3 regions of the Salmonella sp. HY31 genome follow, and region 2 is predicted to be linked to each of the others. Evidence: predicted binding sites of a transcription regulator. Region 2 holds the regulator's gene; each other region holds the start of a gene.
What was found. Region 2 encodes PurR, which represses purine synthesis genes. Its sites were predicted from a motif close to CANGCAAACGTTTGCNTG; they were not measured.
Positions count from the first base shown of each region.

Region 1: a site for PurR is predicted at 5,199-5,216, ahead of purH (bifunctional phosphoribosylaminoimidazolecarboxamide formyltransferase/IMP cyclohydrolase). Genes of this name have one in related genera too.
Region 3: a site for PurR is predicted at 5,963-5,980, ahead of gcvT (glycine cleavage system aminomethyltransferase GcvT). Genes of this name have one in related genera too.

Region 1 covers NZ_CP170479.1:4,521,500-4,528,947, reverse strand. Annotated here, with positions in the region: gene zraS (two-component system sensor histidine kinase ZraS) at 1-874, shown strand, start outside; gene zraR (sigma-54-dependent response regulator transcription factor ZraR) at 880-2,205, shown strand; gene purD (phosphoribosylamine--glycine ligase) at 2,202-3,491, opposite strand; gene purH (bifunctional phosphoribosylaminoimidazolecarboxamide formyltransferase/IMP cyclohydrolase) at 3,503-5,092, opposite strand; rRNA gene ACE15A_RS21655 (16S ribosomal RNA) at 5,716-7,257, shown strand; tRNA gene ACE15A_RS21650 (tRNA-Glu) at 7,343-7,418, shown strand.
Region 2 covers NZ_CP170479.1:2,114,408-2,121,855, reverse strand. Annotated here, with positions in the region: gene ACE15A_RS10025 (C40 family peptidase) at 1-529, shown strand, start outside; gene sodB (superoxide dismutase [Fe]) at 656-1,237, shown strand; gene ACE15A_RS10015 (YnhF family membrane protein) at 1,320-1,409, opposite strand; gene purR (HTH-type transcriptional repressor PurR) at 1,705-2,730, shown strand; gene punR (DNA-binding transcriptional activator PunR) at 2,727-3,659, opposite strand; gene punC (purine nucleoside transporter PunC) at 3,772-4,977, shown strand; gene cfa (cyclopropane fatty acyl phospholipid synthase) at 5,267-6,415, shown strand; gene ACE15A_RS09990 (riboflavin synthase) at 6,457-7,098, opposite strand; gene mdtK (multidrug efflux MATE transporter MdtK) at 7,315-7,448, shown strand, end outside.
Region 3 covers NZ_CP170479.1:4,072,069-4,079,516, forward strand. Annotated here, with positions in the region: gene bglA (6-phospho-beta-glucosidase BglA) at 1-1,136, shown strand, start outside; gene gcvP (aminomethyl-transferring glycine dehydrogenase) at 1,201-4,074, opposite strand; gene gcvH (glycine cleavage system protein GcvH) at 4,362-4,751, opposite strand; gene gcvT (glycine cleavage system aminomethyltransferase GcvT) at 4,777-5,871, opposite strand; gene ubiI (FAD-dependent 2-octaprenylphenol hydroxylase) at 6,326-7,448, opposite strand, start outside.

The DNA of each region.
Region 1 (7,448 bases), 2.4 Mb from region 2:
CTACGAACCTGCGAAGCAAACTATTTTTATTGCCTTTGACGCCAGCGAGCTGGCCGCGACCCAGGCAAGGGAGTGGCGTAATACGCTGATTGTGTTGTCTGCTTTAGCGGCGGTGCTGTTGGCAACGTTACTGGCATTTTTTTGGCATCAGCGTTATCAACGCTCGCACAGAGAACTGCTTGATGCAATGAAGCGTAAAGAAAAGCTGGTGGCGATGGGGCATCTGGCGGCGGGCGTCGCGCACGAAATTCGTAACCCGCTCTCGTCCATCAAAGGACTGGCGAAATACTTTGCCGAGCGTACGCCTGCTGGCGGCGAGTCGCATGAACTGGCGCAGGTGATGGCCAAAGAGGCCGACCGTTTGAACCGGGTAGTAAGCGAATTGCTCGAACTGGTAAAGCCCGCGCATCTGACGCTCCAGGCGGTTAACCTCAATGATATTATTACCCACTCCCTGAATCTGGTCAGTCAGGATGCCCAAAGCAGAGAGATTCAGTTGAGATTCACGGCGAATGAGACGCTTATGCGTATTCAGGCTGACCCGGACAGGCTGACTCAGGTGCTGTTGAATTTGTACCTGAACGCTATTCATGCGATTGGCTGCCAGGGAACGATTACCGTAGAGGCGAAAGAAAGTGGGACCGACCGCGTTATCATTACTGTTACCGATAGCGGGAAAGGGATCGCCCCGGATCAGCTGGAGGCGATTTTTACGCCTTATTTTACGACGAAAGCTGACGGAACAGGCCTGGGGCTGGCGGTGGTGCAAAATATCATCGAACAGCATGGCGGTGCGATTAAGGTGAAAAGTATTGAGGGTAAAGGCGCGGTCTTTACTATCTGGTTGCCAGTGATAGCGAGACAACAGGATTAACAAGGATGATACGCGGAAAAATCGATATTCTGGTTGTGGATGATGATGTCAGCCACTGCACGATTTTACAGGCGCTGCTTCGGGGCTGGGGCTATAAGGTCGCTCTGGCCTACAGTGGGCATGATGCGTTGGCTCAGGTGCGTGAGAAAGTCTTTGATCTGGTACTGTGCGATGTTCGTATGGCGGAGATGGACGGTATCGCCACGCTGAAAGAGATTAAAGCGCTCAACCCCGCCATTCCGATTTTGATTATGACGGCATTCTCCAGCGTAGAAACGGCGGTAGAGGCGTTGAAAGCTGGAGCGCTCGACTACTTAATTAAACCGCTGGATTTTGACCATCTGCAGGAGACGCTGGAAAACGCGCTGGCGCATACGCGGGATGCCACCGCCGAGTCACCTTCTGTGCCTGCCGCGCAGTTTGGCATGATTGGGGAAAGTCCGGCGATGCAACATTTACTGAATGAAATCGCGATGGTCGCGCCATCAGACGCCACGGTATTGATTCACGGAGACTCCGGTACCGGCAAGGAGCTGGTGGCGCGGGCGCTACACGCCTGTAGCGCCCGGAGTGATAAACCGCTGGTCACGCTCAACTGCGCGGCGCTTAATGAATCGCTGCTGGAGTCCGAGCTGTTCGGACACGAAAAAGGCGCGTTTACCGGCGCGGATAAACGTCGGGAGGGACGCTTTGTCGAAGCTGACGGTGGGACATTGTTTCTTGATGAAATCGGCGATATCTCGCCGTTAATGCAGGTACGTTTGCTGCGTGCGATTCAGGAGCGTGAAGTGCAACGCGTGGGAAGCAACCAGACGATCTCTGTGGATGTTCGGTTGATTGCCGCCACCCATCGCGACCTGGCGGAAGAGGTGAACGCCGGTCGCTTTCGCCAGGATCTCTATTATCGCCTGAATGTGGTGACGATTGAAATGCCTTCTTTGCGCCAGCGTCGGGAGGATATTCCGTTACTGGCGGACCATTTTCTGCGGTGTTTTGCCAGACGTAACCGTAAAGCGGTAAAAGGTTTCACGCCACAGGCGATGGATCTGTTAATTCACTACGACTGGCCGGGTAATATACGCGAGCTGGAAAACGCTATCGAACGGGCGGTGGTGTTGCTGACGGGAGAATACATTTCTGAACGCGAACTTCCTCTCGCTATTGCAGCGACGCCGATAAAAACGGAAAACAGCGCCGAGATCCAACCGTTGGTCGATGTGGAAAAAGAGGTCATTCTGGCGGCGCTCGAAAAAACGGGTGGCAACAAAACGGAAGCCGCCCGTCAGTTAGGGATCACGCGTAAGACGCTGCTGGCGAAATTATCGCGTTAGTTCTGCTCGCGTTCGATGGCGCGCCAGCCGATATCGTTACGATAGAAGCAATCGTCCCAGTGGATATCGGTCATTAAGGCGTAAGCGCGTTTCTGCGCGTCGGCCACGGTCTCACCCAGCGCGGTGGCGCACAATACGCGACCGCCGCTGGTTAGCACACGATCGTCATCGGTGAGTTTAGTGCCGGCATGGAATACTTTGCCGTCCGCAACCTCTTCCAGTGGCAGGCCGTGGATAACATCGCCGGTGCGATAGTCGCCAGGATAACCGCCGGCCGCCATCACCACACCCAGCGAGGCGCGGTCGTCCCACTCGGAAGTTTTCTCATCCAGCTTACCGTCGCAGGCGGCGAGGCAAAGATCCACCAGATCCGATTTCATGCGCAGCATGATCGGCTGCGTTTCCGGATCGCCAAAGCGACAGTTGAACTCGATCACTTTTGGGTTGCCTTGCTTGTCGATCATCAGGCCTGCATACAGAAAACCGGTGTAGGTGTTCCCTTCCGCCGCCATGCCTTTCACGGTAGGCCAGATGATCCGTTCCATGGTGCGCTGGTGGACTTCATTAGTGACCACGGGAGCAGGAGAGTAAGCGCCCATACCGCCGGTGTTAGGACCGGTGTCTTTATCTCCCACACGTTTGTGATCCTGACTGGTCGCCATCGGCAGCACGTGCTCGCCATCGACCATCACGATAAAGCTCGCTTCTTCGCCGTCGAGGAACTCTTCAATCACGATGCGGTGGCCCGCATCGCCAAAGGCATTGCCGGCCAGCATATCCTGCACCGCGGCTTCCGCTTCTTCGAGCGTCATCGCTACGATCACACCCTTACCGGCAGCCAGGCCGTCAGCTTTGATCACAATTGGCGCGCCTTTCTCACGCAGATACGCCAGCGCTGGTTCCACTTCGGTAAAGTTCTGGTACTCCGCCGTCGGGATGTTATGACGGGCGAGGAAATCTTTGGTGAAGGCCTTAGAACCTTCCAGTTGCGCTGCGCCTTCGGTCGGGCCGAAGATTTTCAGGCCCGCAGCACGAAAAGCGTCAACCACACCGATTACCAGCGGCGCTTCCGGGCCGACGATAGTCAGGTCAATCTTCTCGTTTTGGGCAAAACTTAGCAGTGCCGGGATATCGGTCACGCTGATAGCGACGTTTTGCAGCGTGGGTTCCAGCGCAGTACCGGCGTTACCCGGAGCGACGAACACGGTTTTTACTTTTGGCGACTGTGCCGCTTTCCACGCCAGCGCGTGCTCGCGCCCGCCGTTGCCAATCACTAATACTTTCATGTTTCGCTCCATTAATGGCGGAAGTGGCGCATGTCGGTGAAGATCATCGCAATACCGTGTTCATCGGCAGCGGCAATCACTTCATCATCACGGATAGAGCCGCCAGGCTGGATCACGCAGCTCACACCCACGGCTGCAGCGGCATCAATACCGTCGCGGAACGGGAAGAAGGCGTCAGAGGCCATGGCGGAACCTTTCACTTCCAGCCCTTCGTCACTGGCTTTAATCCCGGCGATTTTCGCGGAGTAGACGCGGCTCATCTGACCGGCGCCGATGCCGATAGTCATGTTCTCTTTGGCGTAGACGATGGCGTTGGATTTGACGAACTTCGCCACCTTCCAGCAGAACAGCGCATCGCGCAGCTCCTGTTCGGTTGGCTGGCGTTTAGTGACAACGCGCAGGTCTTTTTCGCTCACCATGCCCAGGTCACGATCCTGCACCAACAGGCCGCCGTTCACGCGTTTGAAATCGAGACCTGGCACGCGTACCGCCCACTGGCCGCAAACCAGCACGCGTACGTTCTGTTTGGCGGCGGTGATTTTCAGCGCTTCTTCGCTGGCGGATGGGGCGATGATCACTTCGACAAACTGGCGAGAGATGATCGCCTGCGCGGTTTCAGCATCCAGTTCGCGGTTGAAGGCGATGATGCCGCCGAATGCGGAAGTTGGATCGGTTTTGTACGCGCGGTCATAAGCGTCGAGAATAGAAGTGCTGACCGCCACGCCGCATGGGTTGGCGTGTTTAACAATGACGCAGGCCGGTTCGCTGAACGCTTTCACGCACTCCAGCGCTGCGTCGGTATCGGCAATGTTGTTATAAGAGAGGGCTTTGCCCTGAACCTGCTGAGCGGTAGCGACAGAGGCTTCTTTTACCTCTTCTTCTATATAGAAGGCCGCCTGCTGGTGGCTGTTCTCGCCGTAGCGCATATCCTGCTTCTTAATGAAGTTCAGGTTCAGGGTGCGCGGGAAGCGACCAGCGGCTTCTTTGCTTTCACCGTGGTAGGCCGGAACCATGCTGCCAAAGTAGTTGGCAATCATGCTGTCGTAGGCGGCGGTGTGCTCAAAAGCTTTGATGGCGAGATCGAAGCGGGTTGCAAGCAGAAGGGAACCGTCGTTGGCGTCCATCTCTTTAATAATAGCGTCGTAGTCGCTGCTCTTCACCACGATAGCCACGTCTTTATGGTTCTTGGCAGCAGAGCGCACCATGGTCGGGCCGCCGATATCAATGTTCTCTACCGCATCTTCCAGCGAGCACCCTTCACGGGCCACGGTCTCGGCGAACGGATACAGATTAACGACAACCATATCGATAGGGGCGATGTGATGCTGTTCCATGATCGCATCGTCCTGGCCGCGACGACCGAGGATGCCGCCGTGGACTTTTGGATGCAGGGTCTTCACGCGTCCATCCATCATTTCCGGGAAACCGGTGTAATCGGAAACTTCGGTCACTGGCAGACCCTTTTCTGCTAACAGGCGAGCGGTGCCCCCTGTTGACAGCAGCTCCACACCGCGTGCGGAAAGTGCCTGGGCGAATTCGATGATACCGGCCTTGTCAGAAACACTGAGCAAAGCGCGGCGGACTGGACGACGTTGTTGCATGGTAAATCCCCTGGATTTGACGATTACAGAGAGCGTTAGCTGAATTTTTCGTGAAAAACTCAGCTAACGCCCCTTACGGGGCATCCTCATTTTGCGGCGATATTGTAACGAAAACGTTTGCGCAACGCTCGCGAATTTTTCTTTTTAAATTCTGGCCCCGCTTTTATCCCTGAAAGATCGTTTGCAGAGTGAGAAGATCCAAGAAATGAACGCGCATTTTGTGGATAAGTCTGTGCGTAAATGGGTATAACCAGGGGTTTTGCTGGGGAATGCAGCAAACAGTCATTTTTCTGCAATTTTTCTATTGCGGTCAGCAGAGAACTCCCTATAATGCGCCTCCATCGACACGGCGGATGTGAATCACTTCACACAAACAACCGGTCGGTTGAAGAGAAAAATCCTGACATTCAGGGTTGACTCTGAAAGAGGAAAGCGTAATATACGCCACCTCGCGACGGTGAGCTGAAAGCCGCGTCGCACCTGCTCTTTAACAATTTATCAGACAATCTGTGTGGGCACTCGAAGATACGGATTCTTAACGTCCCCGGACGAAAAATGAATACCAAGTCTCTGAGTGAACACGTAATTCATTACGAAGTTTAATTCACGAGCATCAAACTTTTAAATTGAAGAGTTTGATCATGGCTCAGATTGAACGCTGGCGGCAGGCCTAACACATGCAAGTCGAACGGTAACAGGAAGCAGCTTGCTGCTTTGCTGACGAGTGGCGGACGGGTGAGTAATGTCTGGGAAACTGCCTGATGGAGGGGGATAACTACTGGAAACGGTGGCTAATACCGCATAACGTCGCAAGACCAAAGAGGGGGACCTTCGGGCCTCTTGCCATCAGATGTGCCCAGATGGGATTAGCTTGTTGGTGAGGTAACGGCTCACCAAGGCGACGATCCCTAGCTGGTCTGAGAGGATGACCAGCCACACTGGAACTGAGACACGGTCCAGACTCCTACGGGAGGCAGCAGTGGGGAATATTGCACAATGGGCGCAAGCCTGATGCAGCCATGCCGCGTGTATGAAGAAGGCCTTCGGGTTGTAAAGTACTTTCAGCGGGGAGGAAGGTGTTGTGGTTAATAACCGCAGCAATTGACGTTACCCGCAGAAGAAGCACCGGCTAACTCCGTGCCAGCAGCCGCGGTAATACGGAGGGTGCAAGCGTTAATCGGAATTACTGGGCGTAAAGCGCACGCAGGCGGTCTGTCAAGTCGGATGTGAAATCCCCGGGCTCAACCTGGGAACTGCATTCGAAACTGGCAGGCTTGAGTCTTGTAGAGGGGGGTAGAATTCCAGGTGTAGCGGTGAAATGCGTAGAGATCTGGAGGAATACCGGTGGCGAAGGCGGCCCCCTGGACAAAGACTGACGCTCAGGTGCGAAAGCGTGGGGAGCAAACAGGATTAGATACCCTGGTAGTCCACGCCGTAAACGATGTCTACTTGGAGGCTGTGCCCTTGAGGCGTGGCTTCCGGAGCTAACGCGTTAAGTAGACCGCCTGGGGAGTACGGCCGCAAGGTTAAAACTCAAATGAATTGACGGGGGCCCGCACAAGCGGTGGAGCATGTGGTTTAATTCGATGCAACGCGAAGAACCTTACCTGGTCTTGACATCCACAGAAGTTTGCAGAGATGCGAATGTGCCTTCGGGAACTGTGAGACAGGTGCTGCATGGCTGTCGTCAGCTCGTGTTGTGAAATGTTGGGTTAAGTCCCGCAACGAGCGCAACCCTTATCCTTTGTTGCCAGCGATTAGGTCGGGAACTCAAAGGAGACTGCCAGTGATAAACTGGAGGAAGGTGGGGATGACGTCAAGTCATCATGGCCCTTACGACCAGGGCTACACACGTGCTACAATGGCGCATACAAAGAGAAGCGACCTCGCGAGAGCAAGCGGACCTCATAAAGTGCGTCGTAGTCCGGATTGGAGTCTGCAACTCGACTCCATGAAGTCGGAATCGCTAGTAATCGTGGATCAGAATGCCACGGTGAATACGTTCCCGGGCCTTGTACACACCGCCCGTCACACCATGGGAGTGGGTTGCAAAAGAAGTAGGTAGCTTAACCTTCGGGAGGGCGCTTACCACTTTGTGATTCATGACTGGGGTGAAGTCGTAACAAGGTAACCGTAGGGGAACCTGCGGTTGGATCACCTCCTTACCTGAAAGAAACGGTCTTTGCAGTGCTCACACAGATTGTCTGATGAAAAGTGAAAAGCAAGGCGTCTTGCGATTGAGACTTCAGTGTCCCCTTCGTCTAGAGGCCCAGGACACCGCCCTTTCACGGCGGTAACAGGGGTTCGAATCCCCTAGGGGACGCCACTTGCGCGGTAATGTGTGAAAGGCGTTGCC
Region 2 (7,448 bases):
CACGTCAATCGCCGCCCTCGACGTGACGGAAAAATGCACGACGCGTAAAGGCCGTAAGCCGCACTGCGTGAAGGGGAAAGGAACATTGCCGCTCTCTATTGCCGATGCGCATCGGACTAAAGTACAAAAAGCGACGAAAACCGCGATGTCCAAGCTCATGAATCAGATTGGTAAGCCGTATCACTGGGGAGGCGCGTCGCCGCGCACCGGTTTTGATTGCAGCGGTCTGGTTTATTATGCCTATAAAGATTTAGTGAAGATCCGTATCCCCCGAACGGCGAATGAGATGTATCACCTGCGTGACGCGGCGCCCATTGAGCGCAGCGAGTTGAAAAACGGCGATCTGGTGTTCTTCCGTACGCAGGGGCGCGGCACCGCCGATCACGTTGGCGTCTATGTCGGCAACGGTAAGTTTATCCAGTCTCCGCGCAGCGGTCAGGAAATTAAGATCACCTCGCTGAACGAAGAATACTGGCAGCGCCATTATGTCGGCGCCCGCCGGGTGATGACCCCTAAAACAATTCGCTAATATTTTATCCTGTCGTTTAACGACAGGATAACTTCTTCTTTTGCGCCCCCGCTCAATTTGCTACCCTATCCTTACGCGCACCAGGGTTATTGTGCGTGCGCAATATTAATAATAAGGAGAGAAGCAATGTCGTTCGAATTACCTGCATTACCGTATGCCAAAGATGCTCTGGCGCCGCATATTTCTGCTGAGACGCTGGAATATCACTATGGCAAACATCATCAGACTTACGTGACCAATCTTAATAATTTGATCAAAGGCACGGCGTTTGAAGGCAAATCGCTGGAAGAGATCGTGCGTGCTTCCGAAGGCGGCATCTTTAATAACGCCGCTCAGGTGTGGAACCATACGTTCTACTGGAACTGCCTGGCACCAAATGCTGGCGGCGAACCGACCGGGAAACTGGCTGATGCTATCGCGGCATCTTTTGGCAGCTTCGCGGAATTTAAAACGCAGTTCACAGATGCCGCTATCAAAAACTTTGGTTCCGGCTGGACATGGCTGGTAAAAGGCGCTGATGGCAAACTGGCTATCGTCTCTACCTCAAATGCCGGTACGCCGCTGACCACAGATGCGACGCCGCTGCTGACGGTTGATGTGTGGGAACACGCGTATTACATCGACTACCGCAACGCCCGTCCAAACTATCTGGAGCATTTTTGGGCGCTGGTTAACTGGGAATTTGTCGCGAAAAATCTCGCCGCATAAGTCTGAGCACGCAGAAGGTACGCCTTCTGCGTTTTAGAGAGGGATAGAATAGAGGAAACGCCCTCCCTCAGAAGAGAGGGAATCAGTGCAGAGCGGCCGTTAATCCACCTGCGACAATCAAGCCCAGAACAATAAGCGTAGTGATCAACGAAAATTTCAGGTCGGTACTCATCAAGTTTTCTCCTTTTTATTCCCACACAAAAAGTGATATAGCGCATTTTTGCACATTCCCGCACAAAAATCTCTCATGTTTTATATTGATAACTGTTTTTAACGCTTCCCCTTTTCCTCAAGATCAGACAAAATTCCAGGCTTACTGAATTAGCGTAACGGCCATTGACCCCTTCCTGACGTTCCGTGTCGTTTTTCCGGCATGCCGCAACCCTGACGTTGCGATTAGGGTGTGTGTAGGCAAACGTTTACCTGGCGTTTCTCAGGAGCTTAGCGAGGGTCTGGAGTGAAATGTAATGGCAACAATTAAAGATGTAGCGAAACGAGCAAACGTTTCCACTACAACTGTATCACACGTAATCAACAAAACGCGTTTTGTCGCTGAAGAAACGCGTAACGCGGTCTGGGCAGCGATTAAAGAGCTGCACTACTCTCCCAGCGCCGTCGCGCGTAGCCTGAAGGTCAACCATACCAAATCGATAGGCTTACTGGCGACCAGCAGCGAAGCGGCCTATTTTGCAGAAATTATCGAGGCGGTTGAAAAAAACTGCTTTCAGAAAGGCTATACGCTGATTTTGGGCAACGCCTGGAATAACCTGGAAAAACAGCGCGCCTACCTGTCCATGATGGCGCAAAAGCGCGTGGATGGCCTGCTGGTGATGTGTTCTGAGTACCCGGAACCTCTGCTTTCCATGCTGGAAGAGTATCGCCATATTCCGATGGTGGTGATGGACTGGGGTGAAGCGAAGGCCGATTTTACCGATACGGTGATTGATAACGCCTTTGCAGGCGGCTATATGGCGGGTCGTTATCTGGTTGAGCGCGGTCACCGGGATATCGGCGTTATTCCCGGTCCGCTGGAGCGCAACACCGGCGCGGGTCGGCTGGCAGGCTTCATGAAGGCAATGGAGGAGGCGCTGATCAACGTGCCAGACAACTGGATTGTTCAGGGCGACTTCGAGCCGGAGTCCGGTTACCACGCGATGCAGCAAATCTTATCGCAGTCACATCGCCCTACCGCCGTTTTCTGCGGCGGCGATATTATGGCGATGGGCGCGCTTTGCGCGGCAGACGAAATGGGGCTTCGCGTACCGCAGGACGTTTCGGTGATCGGTTATGACAATGTGCGTAACGCCCGCTTCTTTACCCCGGCGCTGACGACGATTCACCAGCCCAAAGACTCTTTAGGCGAAACCGCATTTAATATGCTATTGGATCGCATCGTCAATAAGCGCGAAGAGTCACAGTCTATTGAAGTTCATCCACGCCTGGTTGAGCGTCGCTCGGTCGCTGACGGCCCGTTCCGCGACTATCGACGTTAATCCCCGCTGTCGGGAGCCTCTTCAGGCTCCCGCAACCACTCCCGATTCAACGTTTCGCTATCGCCCAAATAATCCAGCAGCCATGCCAGCGCGGGCGAGGCCTCGTTTTGCTGCCACGTCAGGCAACAGGCCGCATCGGGAAACGGATTCTCTAACGTCAGCGCCACCCATTTTCCGCTGTCTATCCACTGTCGGGCAAAGTGCGTCGGCACCATTCCCACGCATAATCCTGCTGACAGGCAGGTTGCCGATGACTCCCAGTCCGGTACTACAACCCTTTTTTGGTTATCCAGCAACCAGGTAATCCGTTTCGGTAAGGTTCGCGAGGTATCTTCTCTGACCAGCGACGGCCAGTTGCGCAGGGTATCATCGCTTAACGGTCCCGGCATCGCCGCCAGCGGGTGATCGCTTGCCACTACGCAACTCCAGCTCAGGGTACCCATATCCCGAAAAGCATAACGTCCCCCTACCGGAATCGCCTGCGTCGCCCCAATAGCCAGTTCGACTCGCCCGTCGGAGAGCGCGTCCCAGACGCCGTTAAACACCTCCTGAAAAACCAGCAGTTCCACATCGTCAAAATGGCGATAGAAATCGACGATCATCTGCCGGGTACGTTCTGGTCTGACGATATTATCCACCGCAATAGCCAACTGCCCGCGCCAGCCATTAGCAATTTGCTGACACTGTTGACGAGTGATCTGCATTTTTTTGATAACAGAACGCCCTTCTTTTAAAAACCAGACGCCAGCAGGCGTAAGTTCAACATCACGGTGACGTCGTACAAAAAGCGGTACGGCCAGCCACTCCTCTAACTGACGAACGGTGTAACTGACTGCCGAAGGCACACGGTGCAGTTCCTGCGCCGCCGCGCTAAAACTGCCATTGCGCGCCACGGCGTCAACCACTTCAAGCGAGTATTCCGACCACATAATTTGCCTACAAAAATTTTGAATTCACTGGACAAATATTAACGTTTCACAACCGTAATTTCACTCCCTACACTCTGCGACAATGTCTGTCTGATAAGAAAGAGAAACAAATATGCAACCTGGAAAAGGTTTTTTAGTCTGGTTAGCCGGTCTTAGCGTGCTGGGGTTTCTGGCTACGGACATGTACCTGCCCGCGTTTGCCGCCATACAGGCGGATTTACAAACGCCTGCTGCCGCTGTCAGCGCCAGCCTCAGCCTGTTTTTAGCTGGCTTTGCCGTCGCACAACTACTCTGGGGACCGCTATCGGATCGTTATGGCCGTAAACCGATTTTACTGCTGGGGTTATCCATCTTTGCGCTCGGAAGTCTGGGGATGCTGTGGGTAGAAAGCGCGGCAGCACTGCTGACGCTACGCTTTGTGCAGGCCGTCGGCGTTTGTGCGGCAACGGTAATCTGGCAAGCGCTGGTGACCGATTATTATCCTTCGCAAAAAATTAATCGTATCTTCGCCACTATCATGCCACTGGTAGGATTATCCCCGGCGCTTGCGCCCTTACTGGGAAGCTGGATACTGACGCATTTCTCATGGCAGGCGATTTTCGCCACGCTGTTTGCGATTACGTTGTTGCTGATGTTGCCAGCGCTGCGCTTAAAACCATCGGTAAAAGCACATGCCGAGGGACAGGATAAACTCACTTTTGCGACGTTGCTACGCTCTAAAACCTATCGCGGTAATGTACTGATTTATGCCGCCTGTTCCGCCAGCTTTTTTGCGTGGTTAACGGGTTCCCCGTTCATTCTCAGCGCGATGGGTTACAGCCCGGCAGTGATTGGCCTGAGCTATGTTCCTCAAACCATCGCTTTTCTGATTGGCGGATATGGCTGCCGCGCGGCGCTACAAAAATGGCAGGGTTACCAATTGCTTCCGTGGCTGTTAGGGCTGTATGCGCTGAGCGTTATCGCCACCTGGGGAACGGGCTTCCTGAATAATGCCTCACTGGTGGAGATCCTGATTCCGTTCTGCGTAATGGCGATTGCTAATGGCGCAATCTACCCTATCGTCGTCGCGCAAGCGTTACGCCCTTTCCCTCAAGCCACGGGGCGTGCTGCGGCGCTGCAAAATACGCTGCAACTGGGGTTATGTTTCCTGGCAAGCCTGGTGGTTTCATGGCTCATCAGCACGCCGCTGCTGACCACCACCAGCGTAATGCTCTTTACCGTTGTTCTGGCGGCGTTAGGCTACAAAATGCAGTCTCATGCAGCGTGCAATGAGGCCGGATTTGCGCATGCCGATGTCGCCCACGAGAAGTCTCACTAGAGGTTTGTTAACCCCGGTTAATTAGCACGCTAACAATTTTCGGTTGAATCATCAAAAATTGCGGCCTATACTGATTCCCGGTTGTTTATATTACGATAATTATTAGGCATTAACGGGAACCGGAGCGTTCCCGATTCACCACGGATGGCCTTTTCGGCAAGGGTTCCTCCCTTCCTCTGTTCTACGTCGGATAACTGGCTCACGGAATTGTCCGTGGGATTTCTCACAAAGCCAAAAAAGCGTCTACGCTGTTTTAAGGTTCTGATCACCGTCCAGTGATGGAGAAGCTATGAGTTCATCGTGTATAGAAGAAGTCAGCGTACCGGATGATAACTGGTACCGAATCGCCAACGAATTGTTAAGTCGTGCGGATATTACAATTAATGGTTCCGCCCCGTCTGATATTCGTGTTAAGAATCCCGATTTTTTTAAACGCGTCCTGCAGGAAGGCTCGTTGGGATTAGGTGAGAGTTACATGGATGGCTGGTGGGAATGCGAGCGTCTGGATATTTTCTTCAGCAAAGTCTTACGTGCCGGTCTTGAAAATCAACTCCCCCACCATGTTAAAGATACGCTCCGCATCCTCGGCGCGCGTCTGATTAATCTACAAAGTAAAAAACGCGCCTGGATTGTCGGCAAGGAACATTACGATCTTGGTAATGACCTTTTTTCCCGTATGCTCGATCCCTATATGCAATATTCTTGCGCCTACTGGAAAGATGCCGATACGCTTGAAGCTGCACAGCAAGCCAAGCTGAAATTAATTTGCGAAAAGCTACAGCTACAGCCAGGGATGCGTGTGCTGGATATCGGCTGCGGCTGGGGCGGCCTGTCGCAATATATGGCGACCCATTATGGCGTTAGCGTGGTGGGCGTAACAATCTCCGCTGAACAGCAAAAAATGGCGCAGACGCGTTGTGAGGGTCTGGATGTTTCCATTCTCCTGCAAGATTATCGTGACCTTAACGATCAGTTTGACCGAATCGTCTCCGTCGGCATGTTCGAACATGTCGGGCCGAAAAACTACAACACCTATTTTGAGGTTGTCGACAGGAATTTAAAACCGGATGGTCTTTTCCTGCTCCATACTATTGGTTCTAAAAAAACCGATCATAATGTCGATCCGTGGATCAATAAGTATATTTTCCCCAACGGTTGCTTGCCGTCTGTTCGTCAAATCGCCGAGGCCAGCGAATCACACTTTGTAATGGAAGACTGGCATAACTTTGGCGCCGACTACGACACGACTCTGATGGCGTGGCATGAGCGCTTTATCAATGCCTGGCCGGAAATTGCGGGCAATTATAACGAGCGCTTCAAACGTATGTTCAGTTATTATCTCAACGCCTGCGCCGGTGCGTTTCGCGCACGTGATATCCAGCTTTGGCAGGTCGTATTTACGCGCGGCGTTGAAAACGGTCTGCGCGTTCCTCGCTAATCACCGCCCCCCGCATTTCATGCGGGGGTTTTTATTTTCCGTTAGCCAATGTTGGCCTGATTTCTGACCGCATTTTCTCGTGCAGCCAGTACGCGTTCTACGGTATCGACAATCGCCTGCGTTTGCGGATCGATCTCGATATTCACACGTTCACCCAGTTTTTTTCTGCCAAGCGTAGTACGCTCCAGCGTCTCCGGAATCAGATGCACGCAGAAGCGCGTTGGCGTTACCTCGCCGACGGTCAAACTAATACCGTCGACGCCGATAAAACCTTTGTACAGGATATACTTCATCAGTGACGCATCCTGCACCTTAAACCATACCTGATGGTTATTTTCGGATGTCAGGATTTTCGCGATCTCCGCCGTCGTAATAATATGCCCCGACATCAGATGTCCGCCGATTTCGTCGCTGAATTTAGCGGCGCGCTCTATGTTGACCTCGTCACCCACCTTCAACGCGCCCAGATTGGTGATGCGCAGAGTTTCTTTCATCAGATCAAAACTTATCTGATTGCCGTTTATTTCAGTCACGGTCAAACAGCATCCATTATGCGCCACGGATGCCCCCGTCTCCAGCCCCTCCAGCATGTAGTCCGGTAACGTCACCACATGGGTGCGAAAGTTGGGTTTTTCATCAATCGATACCAGTTTCGCGGTACCTTGTACGATCCCCGTAAACATATCTTCAACTCCTGAAATAAATAAAAGCAGAACTGCTCAGCACAATAGCAGGTGGAAAAACAGCTTGCCAGCAATGCCCCGTCAACAACTGTTTTTTCACTGGAGAAATAGTAATACCCCGCTACAATAGACTGAAATTTCCCCTGCTATTTCTTTTGGCTGCCACTACGGCGGCTTTTTAGTCTTTCATATAACAACAAAATAAAAGGTGAATACGTGCAGAAGTATACCAGTGAAGCGCGTCAGTTATTAGCGTTAGCTATACCGGTGATCCTTGCGCAAGTGGCTCAGACCGCAATGGGATTCGTCGATACCGTCATGGCAGGAGGCTATAGCGCTACGGACATGGC
Region 3 (7,448 bases), 2.0 Mb from region 2:
ACGAATCCCAGCCAAACGAAGCCGGTCTGAAATTCTACGACGACATGTTTGATGAGTTGCTCAAATACAACATCGAACCGGTCATCACCCTTTCCCACTTTGAAATGCCGTTACATCTGGTACAGCACTACGGCGGCTGGACCAATCGTAAGGTCGTTGATTTCTTTGTCCGTTTTGCTGAAGTCGTGTTTGAACGCTACAAACATAAGGTCAAATACTGGATGACCTTCAATGAAATCAACAATCAGCGAAACTGGCGCGCGCCGCTATTTGGCTACTGCTGTTCCGGCGTGGTGTATACCGAGCATGAGAATCCAGAAGAAACCATGTATCAGGTCTTACATCATCAGTTTGTCGCCAGCGCGCTGGCGGTAAAAGCGGCACGTCGTATTAATCCGCAGATGAAAGTCGGCTGTATGCTGGCGATGGTCGCGCTGTACCCCTTCTCCTGTAAACCGGAAGATGTGATGTTTGCTCAGGAATCGATGCGCGAACGCTATGTCTTTACCGACGTCCAGCTACGCGGCTACTACCCAAGCTATGTGCTGAACGAATGGGAGCGTCGCGGCTTCAACATCAAGATGGAAGCAGACGACGAAGCCATTTTGCGTGAAGGTACCTGCGACTATTTAGGCTTCAGCTACTACATGACCAACGCGGTCAAAGCCGAAGGCGGTAGCGGCGATGCGATTTCCGGCTTTGAAGGCAGCGTGCCTAACCCCTACGTCAAAGCCTCTGACTGGGGTTGGCAGATTGACCCGGTGGGCCTGCGTTATTCATTGTGTGAACTGTACGAACGCTATCAAAAGCCGCTATTTATCGTCGAAAACGGCTTTGGCGCATACGATAAGGTTGAAGAAGACGGCAGCATCAATGATGACTATCGCATTGACTATTTACGTGCTCATATTGAAGAGATGATGAAAGCAGTGACCTGGGATGGCGTAGATCTCATGGGTTACACGCCGTGGGGCTGTATCGACTGCGTTTCATTCACTACCGGACAGTACAGCAAGCGTTACGGCTTTATCTATGTGAACAAGCATGACGATGGTACTGGCGATATGTCACGTTCACGTAAGAAAAGCTTCAACTGGTACAAAGAGGTGATCGCCAGCAACGGCGAGAAATTATAGTTGCGATTGCCGGGTGGCAGCTACGCCTTACCCGGCCTACAAAACTTTTTTACAGCGGTAGTAATTACTGGTATTCGCTCATCGGTACGCAGGAACAGAACAGATTCCGGTCGCCATACACGTCATCAAGGCGTTTCACGGTCGGCCAGTACTTGTTCGCCACGCCCGCCGGGAAGACGGCAACCTCACGGCTGTAACCATGATTCCACTCCGCCGCCAGCTCATTTTGCGTGTGCGGCGCATTCACCAGCGGATTATCTTCCAGCGGCCACTCACCAGCTTTCACGCGCTCGATTTCCGCGCGAATCGCCAGCATCGCATTGATAAAGCGATCCAGCTCAGCCTTACCTTCAGATTCCGTCGGCTCTACCATCAGCGTGCCCGCGACCGGGAAAGACATGGTTGGCGCATGGAAACCGTAATCGATTAAGCGCTTGGCGATATCCAGCTCGCTAATGCCGGTCTCCTCTTTCAGCGGGCGAATATCAAGAATACATTCGTGCGCCACGCGGCCATCGCGACCGGTATACAGTACCGGATACGCGTCTTTCAGACGACTGGCGATATAGTTAGCATTCAGAATCGCCACCTGGCTCGCCTGTTTTAACCCCTCCGCGCCCATCATGCGGATATACATCCAGCTAATCGGCAGAATGGAGGCGCTGCCGAACGGCGCCGCAGACACTGCGCCCTGGCGAGTCAGCATTCCTTCAATTTGCACCACACTGTGACCCGGCACAAACGGCGCCAGATGCGCTTTCACGCCGATTGGTCCCATCCCCGGACCACCACCGCCGTGCGGAATACAGAAAGTTTTATGCAAATTGAGGTGCGAAACGTCTGCGCCAATAAAGCCCGGTGAGGTGATACCAACCTGAGCGTTCATGTTCGCGCCGTCAAGGTAAACCTGACCACCAAACTGATGAACGATGTCACACACGTCACGGATCGTTTCTTCATAGACGCCGTGCGTAGACGGATACGTCACCATGATGCAGGAGAGATTTTCGCCTGCCTGCTGCGCGTTGGCGCGCAAATCGTCAAGATCGATGTTACCGTTCTTATCGCATGCCACCACCACCACCTGCATTCCCGCCATCTGAGCGGATGCCGGGTTGGTGCCGTGGGCAGATGCCGGGATCAGGCAGATATCGCGATGCCCTTCGTTACGGCTTTCATGATAGTGACGAATCGCCAGCAGCCCCGCGTATTCCCCCTGCGCGCCGGAGTTCGGCTGCATACAGACGGCGTCGTACCCGGTGAGTTTCACCAGCCAGTCAGAAAGCTGGCTAATCATCTGATGATATCCTTCCGCCTGCTCCGGCGGGCAGAACGGATGCAATTCGGCAAATTCCGGCCAGGTAATAGGGATCATTTCAGCAGCGGCGTTCAGCTTCATGGTGCAGGAACCCAGCGGGATCATCGCCTGGTTCAGCGCCAGATCTTTACGCTCCAGCGAATGCATATAGCGCATCATTTCGGTTTCGCTGTGGTAACGGTTAAATACCGGATGCGTCAGAATCGCGTCATCGCGCAGCATACTTTGCTGAATGGAGCGGCTATCAAGCGCCACGTCTTTATCCAGCGTTTCAATGTTCAGGCCGTGGTCATCGCCCAACAGTACCGTAAACAGTTGCAGGACATGGTCGCGGGTAGTGGTTTCGTCCAGGGTGATGCCCACCGCGTTATGAATATCGCTGCGCAGATTGATCTCTGCCGCTTCAGCACGCGCCAGTACCGCAGCTTTATCGGCCACTTCCACACACAGCGTGTCGAAGTAGTGCGCGTGGCGCAGCTTCAGCCCTTTTTGTTGCAGGCCAGCCGCCAGAATATCAGTCAGGCGATGGATACGATTAGCGATGCGCTTCAGGCCGACCGGACCATGATAAACGGCATACAGACTGGCGATGTTAGCCAGCAGCACCTGCGAGGTACAAATGTTGGAGTTCGCTTTCTCACGACGGATATGCTGCTCGCGCGTCTGCATCGCCATGCGCAGCGCGGTGTTGCCCGCCGCGTCTTTTGAGACACCGATAATACGGCCTGGCATGGAGCGTTTGAATTCATCTTTGGCGGCAAAGAATGCCGCGTGCGGGCCACCGTAACCCATCGGTACGCCAAAACGTTGCGCAGAGCCAAAAACAATATCCGCGCCCTGTTTACCCGGCGCGGTGAGCAGCACTAACGCCATAAAATCGGCGGCGACGCTGACGATCACTTTACGGGCTTTGAGTTCGCTAACCAGCGCGCTGTAGTCGTGAATTTCGCCCGTGGTGCCTACCTGTTGTAACAGCACACCGAATACGTCCTGATGATCCAGCACTTTTGCCGCATCATCGACAATCACATCAAAGCCGAAGGTTTTGGCGCGGGTGCGGACGACATCCAAAGTTTGCGGATGGACATCAGAGGCGACAAAGAAACGGTTGGCATTTTTCAGTTTGCTGACGCGCTTTGCCATCGCCATCGCTTCAGCGGCGGCGGTCGCTTCATCCAGCAGCGAGGCGGAGGCCATGTCCAGTTCGGTCAGATCCAGCGTCACCTGTTGGAAGTTGAGCAGCGCTTCCAGACGCCCCTGAGAGACTTCCGGCTGATACGGCGTGTAGGCGGTATACCAGCCTGGATTTTCCAGCATGTTGCGCAGGATAACCGGCGGTAGCTGCACGGCGGTATAGCCCATACCAATGTACGACGTGAAGCGCTTGTTACGGCCCGCGATGGCTTTTAATTCTGCCAGCGCGGCATATTCGGTTGCCGCCTCGCCAACCTGAGGCGGGGTCGCGAGCTGAATGTCTTTCGGCACGATCTGGCCTGTCAGCGCGTTTAATGACTCGGCGCCGACGGCATTCAGCATCTCTTGCTGCTGCTCGGCGTCGGGTCCAATGTGGCGTTCAATGAAAGCGCCGCTGTTTTCAAGCTGGCTTAACGTCTGTGTCATGAGCGATGGTTCCTGAAACATGCAGTGAATCGTATTTGTCAGACTACGTTGCCCGGTGACGCTAGCGCTTACCGGGCCTGAGCATATAAAACGAATACGCAAAATCATTCGCGATGCAGGACGGCGGCGACGCAGAGAGTCCCCAGTAGCTTACATAAGTAAGTGACTGGGATGAGCGAAGACAAACCGGCTACGCCGGTTTGAACAGCGCTTGCGCTGGCCCCGAAGGGGCGAGGCCTCAGGCCGAGTAAAGCTAACGCGCCTGCAGCGTGAAGGATGAAGCGTATTTACTCGTCTTCGAGTAATGCTTCGTACGCGGTGGCATCCAGCAGAGACTCCAGCTCGCTTTCATTGCTGGCTTTGATTTTAAAGATCCAGCCGCCGGCATACGGTTCGCTGTTAACCAGCTCCGGGGAGTCGCTCAGCGCATCGTTTACCGCCACGATCTCGCCGCTTATCGGCGCATAAATGTCGGACGCCGCTTTTACGGACTCCGCCACGGCGCAGTCGTCGCCCGCGCTTACGGTCGCGCCGACTTCCGGCAGATCAACAAAAACCATATCGCCCAACAGCTCCTGAGCGTGTTCAGTAATGCCAACGGTGTAAGTGCCGTCCGCTTCTTTACGCAGCCATTCGTGTTCTTTGCTGTATTTCAGTTCTGCGGGTACGTTGCTCATCAATCAATCTCCAAAAAAGGATGAATCACGCGACGGCTTTGCCGTTACGCACAAAAACAGGTTTAGTCACTTTTACCGGCATTTCACGGTTACGAATTTGTACAATCGCCGTCTCGCCGATGCCCGCCGGAACGCGCGCCAGCGCAATGCTGTAGCCCAACGTTGGGGAGAACGTCCCGCTGGTGATAATACCTTCTTGCTGATTGCCCTGCGCATCGATAAAACGCACCGGCAGTTCATTACGCAATACGCCTTTCTCAGTCATCACCAGACCGACAAGCTGCTCATGGCCTTTTTCACGCTGCATCTCCAGCGCCTCACGGCCAATAAAGTCGCGATCCGTCGGTTCCCAGGCGATAGTCCAGCCCATGTTGGCCGCCAGCGGAGAGATACCTTCATCCATCTCCTGACCGTACAGGTTCATGCCTGCTTCCAGACGCAGCGTGTCACGCGCGCCAAGACCGCACGGCTTCACGCCCGCCTCCACCAGCGCACGCCAGAAATCCGCCTCTTTTTCATTCGGCATGGCGATTTCATAGCCCGCTTCGCCGGTATAACCGGTGGTGGCAATAAACAGATCGCCCGCCTGTACGCCGAAGAACGGCTTCATCCCTTCTACCGCGTTACGCTGCGCCTCGCTAAACAGCGTCGCCGCTTTTTCCTGCGCATTCGGCCCCTGTACCGCAATCAGCGACAGGTCGTCACGAACGGTGATGTCGATGGCATAAGGTTCAGCGTGTTGGGTAATCCAGGAGAGATCTTTTTCGCGGGTGGCGGAGTTAACAACGAGACGGAAGAAATCTTCAGTGAAGTAGTAGACGATGAGGTCATCAATCACCCCACCCGAGGCATTGAGCATACCGGAATAAAGCGCTTTGCCGGTGATGGTCAGCTTCGCCACGTCGTTGGCCAGCAGATAACGTAGAAACTCTCGTGTGCGGCTACCATGAAGATCGACAATCGTCATATGCGATACATCAAACATCCCGGCATCAGTGCGCACAGCGTGGTGTTCATCAAGCTGGGAACCGTAATGCAGGGGCATCATCCAGCCATGAAAATCGACCATGCGGGCGCCGCATAGCGTGTGTTGTTCGTACAAAGGCGTCTGTTGGGCCATCTTTTCCTCGTTGAATTAGCGGGGGCTAACAACCATTTTCATGGGAAATCTTCGCCACGAAACCTGACATCGACGCCCTTTTCCCTGCGCCGACGCAAACGTTCTCTTACTCCTGAACTTACCACCGAACCAAACGCTAAACCATAAGGCTGAATTTACCATCACATTAGCTTATGACTAAAAAACGCCAAAACCCCATCAGCACAAAAAACCACTATCACGATAAATGACCTCCATAAACAGCAAGCTGATACGATTTATCCCGACATGAATTAATATTAAATGCGGAAAAAATGTCGAAAATCACGTTAGCTAAAAATGGTGACATTAGAAAATATAATGCGAAATAAGCGGTGAAATTAGATTATTTCAAATGAGGATAGCCCCCCGGCACGATAGCCGGGAAAGCAAAGTGTGACGGGTTTCAAACTCTTGCCGGCGTGCAGTCAAACGCTTAACGAAGCCATTGCGGAAGGTCGTTTAACCCCATCGCCTGGCGAAGCAGTTGGGGTTTGACGCCGGGGAGCGTATCGGCCAGTTTCAGCCCGATGTCGCGCAGCAATTTTTTTGCCGGGTTTTCTCCGGCAAACAGGTCACGAAAACCCTGCATCCCGGCCAGCATCATCGCCGCGCTATGTTTACGGCTACGCTCATAACGACGAAGATAAAGATGTTGGCCAATGTCTTTGCCCTGGCGCTGAAGCCGGCGCAGATCGTCCACCAGTTCAGCCGCGTCCATAAAGCCGAGGTTGACGCCTTGCCCTGCCAGCGGATGGATGGTGTGCGCAGCATCGCCGACCAACGCCAGACGATGTGCGGAAAACTGGCGAGCATAGCGGCCCGTCAGAGGAAAGACCTGTCGTTCGCTTTCCACGCGGCATAAGCCCAGCCGATTATCGAAGGCGATAGTCAACGCCTGGTTAAACGCCTCGTCGCCGCTCTGTTGCATACGCTCCGCATCCTGCGGAGAAAGCGACCAGACAATGGAACACAGATGCGGATCGCTTAACGGCAAAAACGCCAGAATACCCTCACCATGAAATACCTGGCGAGCAACCGCGCCGTGCGGCTCTTCGGTGCGGATAGTCGCTACCAACGCATGGTGTCGGTAGTCCCAGAAGGTTAAGGGAATATCCGCTTTGTTACGCAGCCAGGAGTTGGCGCCATCCGCGCCAATCACCAGACGCGCGGTTAACATCGCGCCGTCTTTTAAGGTCAGGAAAGCGTCGTTCTCTCCCCAGGCGACCTGCTGCAACTCCGCTGGCGCCATTAAGGTGATATCCGCTGCTTGCTGCGCTTTCTGCCACAGTGCGTAGTGAATGACGCTGTTTTCAACAATATGCCCCAGATGGCTATATCCCATGCTTGCGTCATCAAACGTAATACGGCCAAAGCTGTCTTTATCCCAGACTTCCATACCGTGGTAGCAACTTGCCCGCCGCGCCACAATGTTTGACCATACGCCAAGACGGGTAAGCAGTTTTTCGCTGGCGGCATTAATCGCCGACACCCGAAGCTGAGGCGGCGCATCGTTCGCCAACGGCTGGGGGACAACGTGATCCAGTACCGCAACGCGC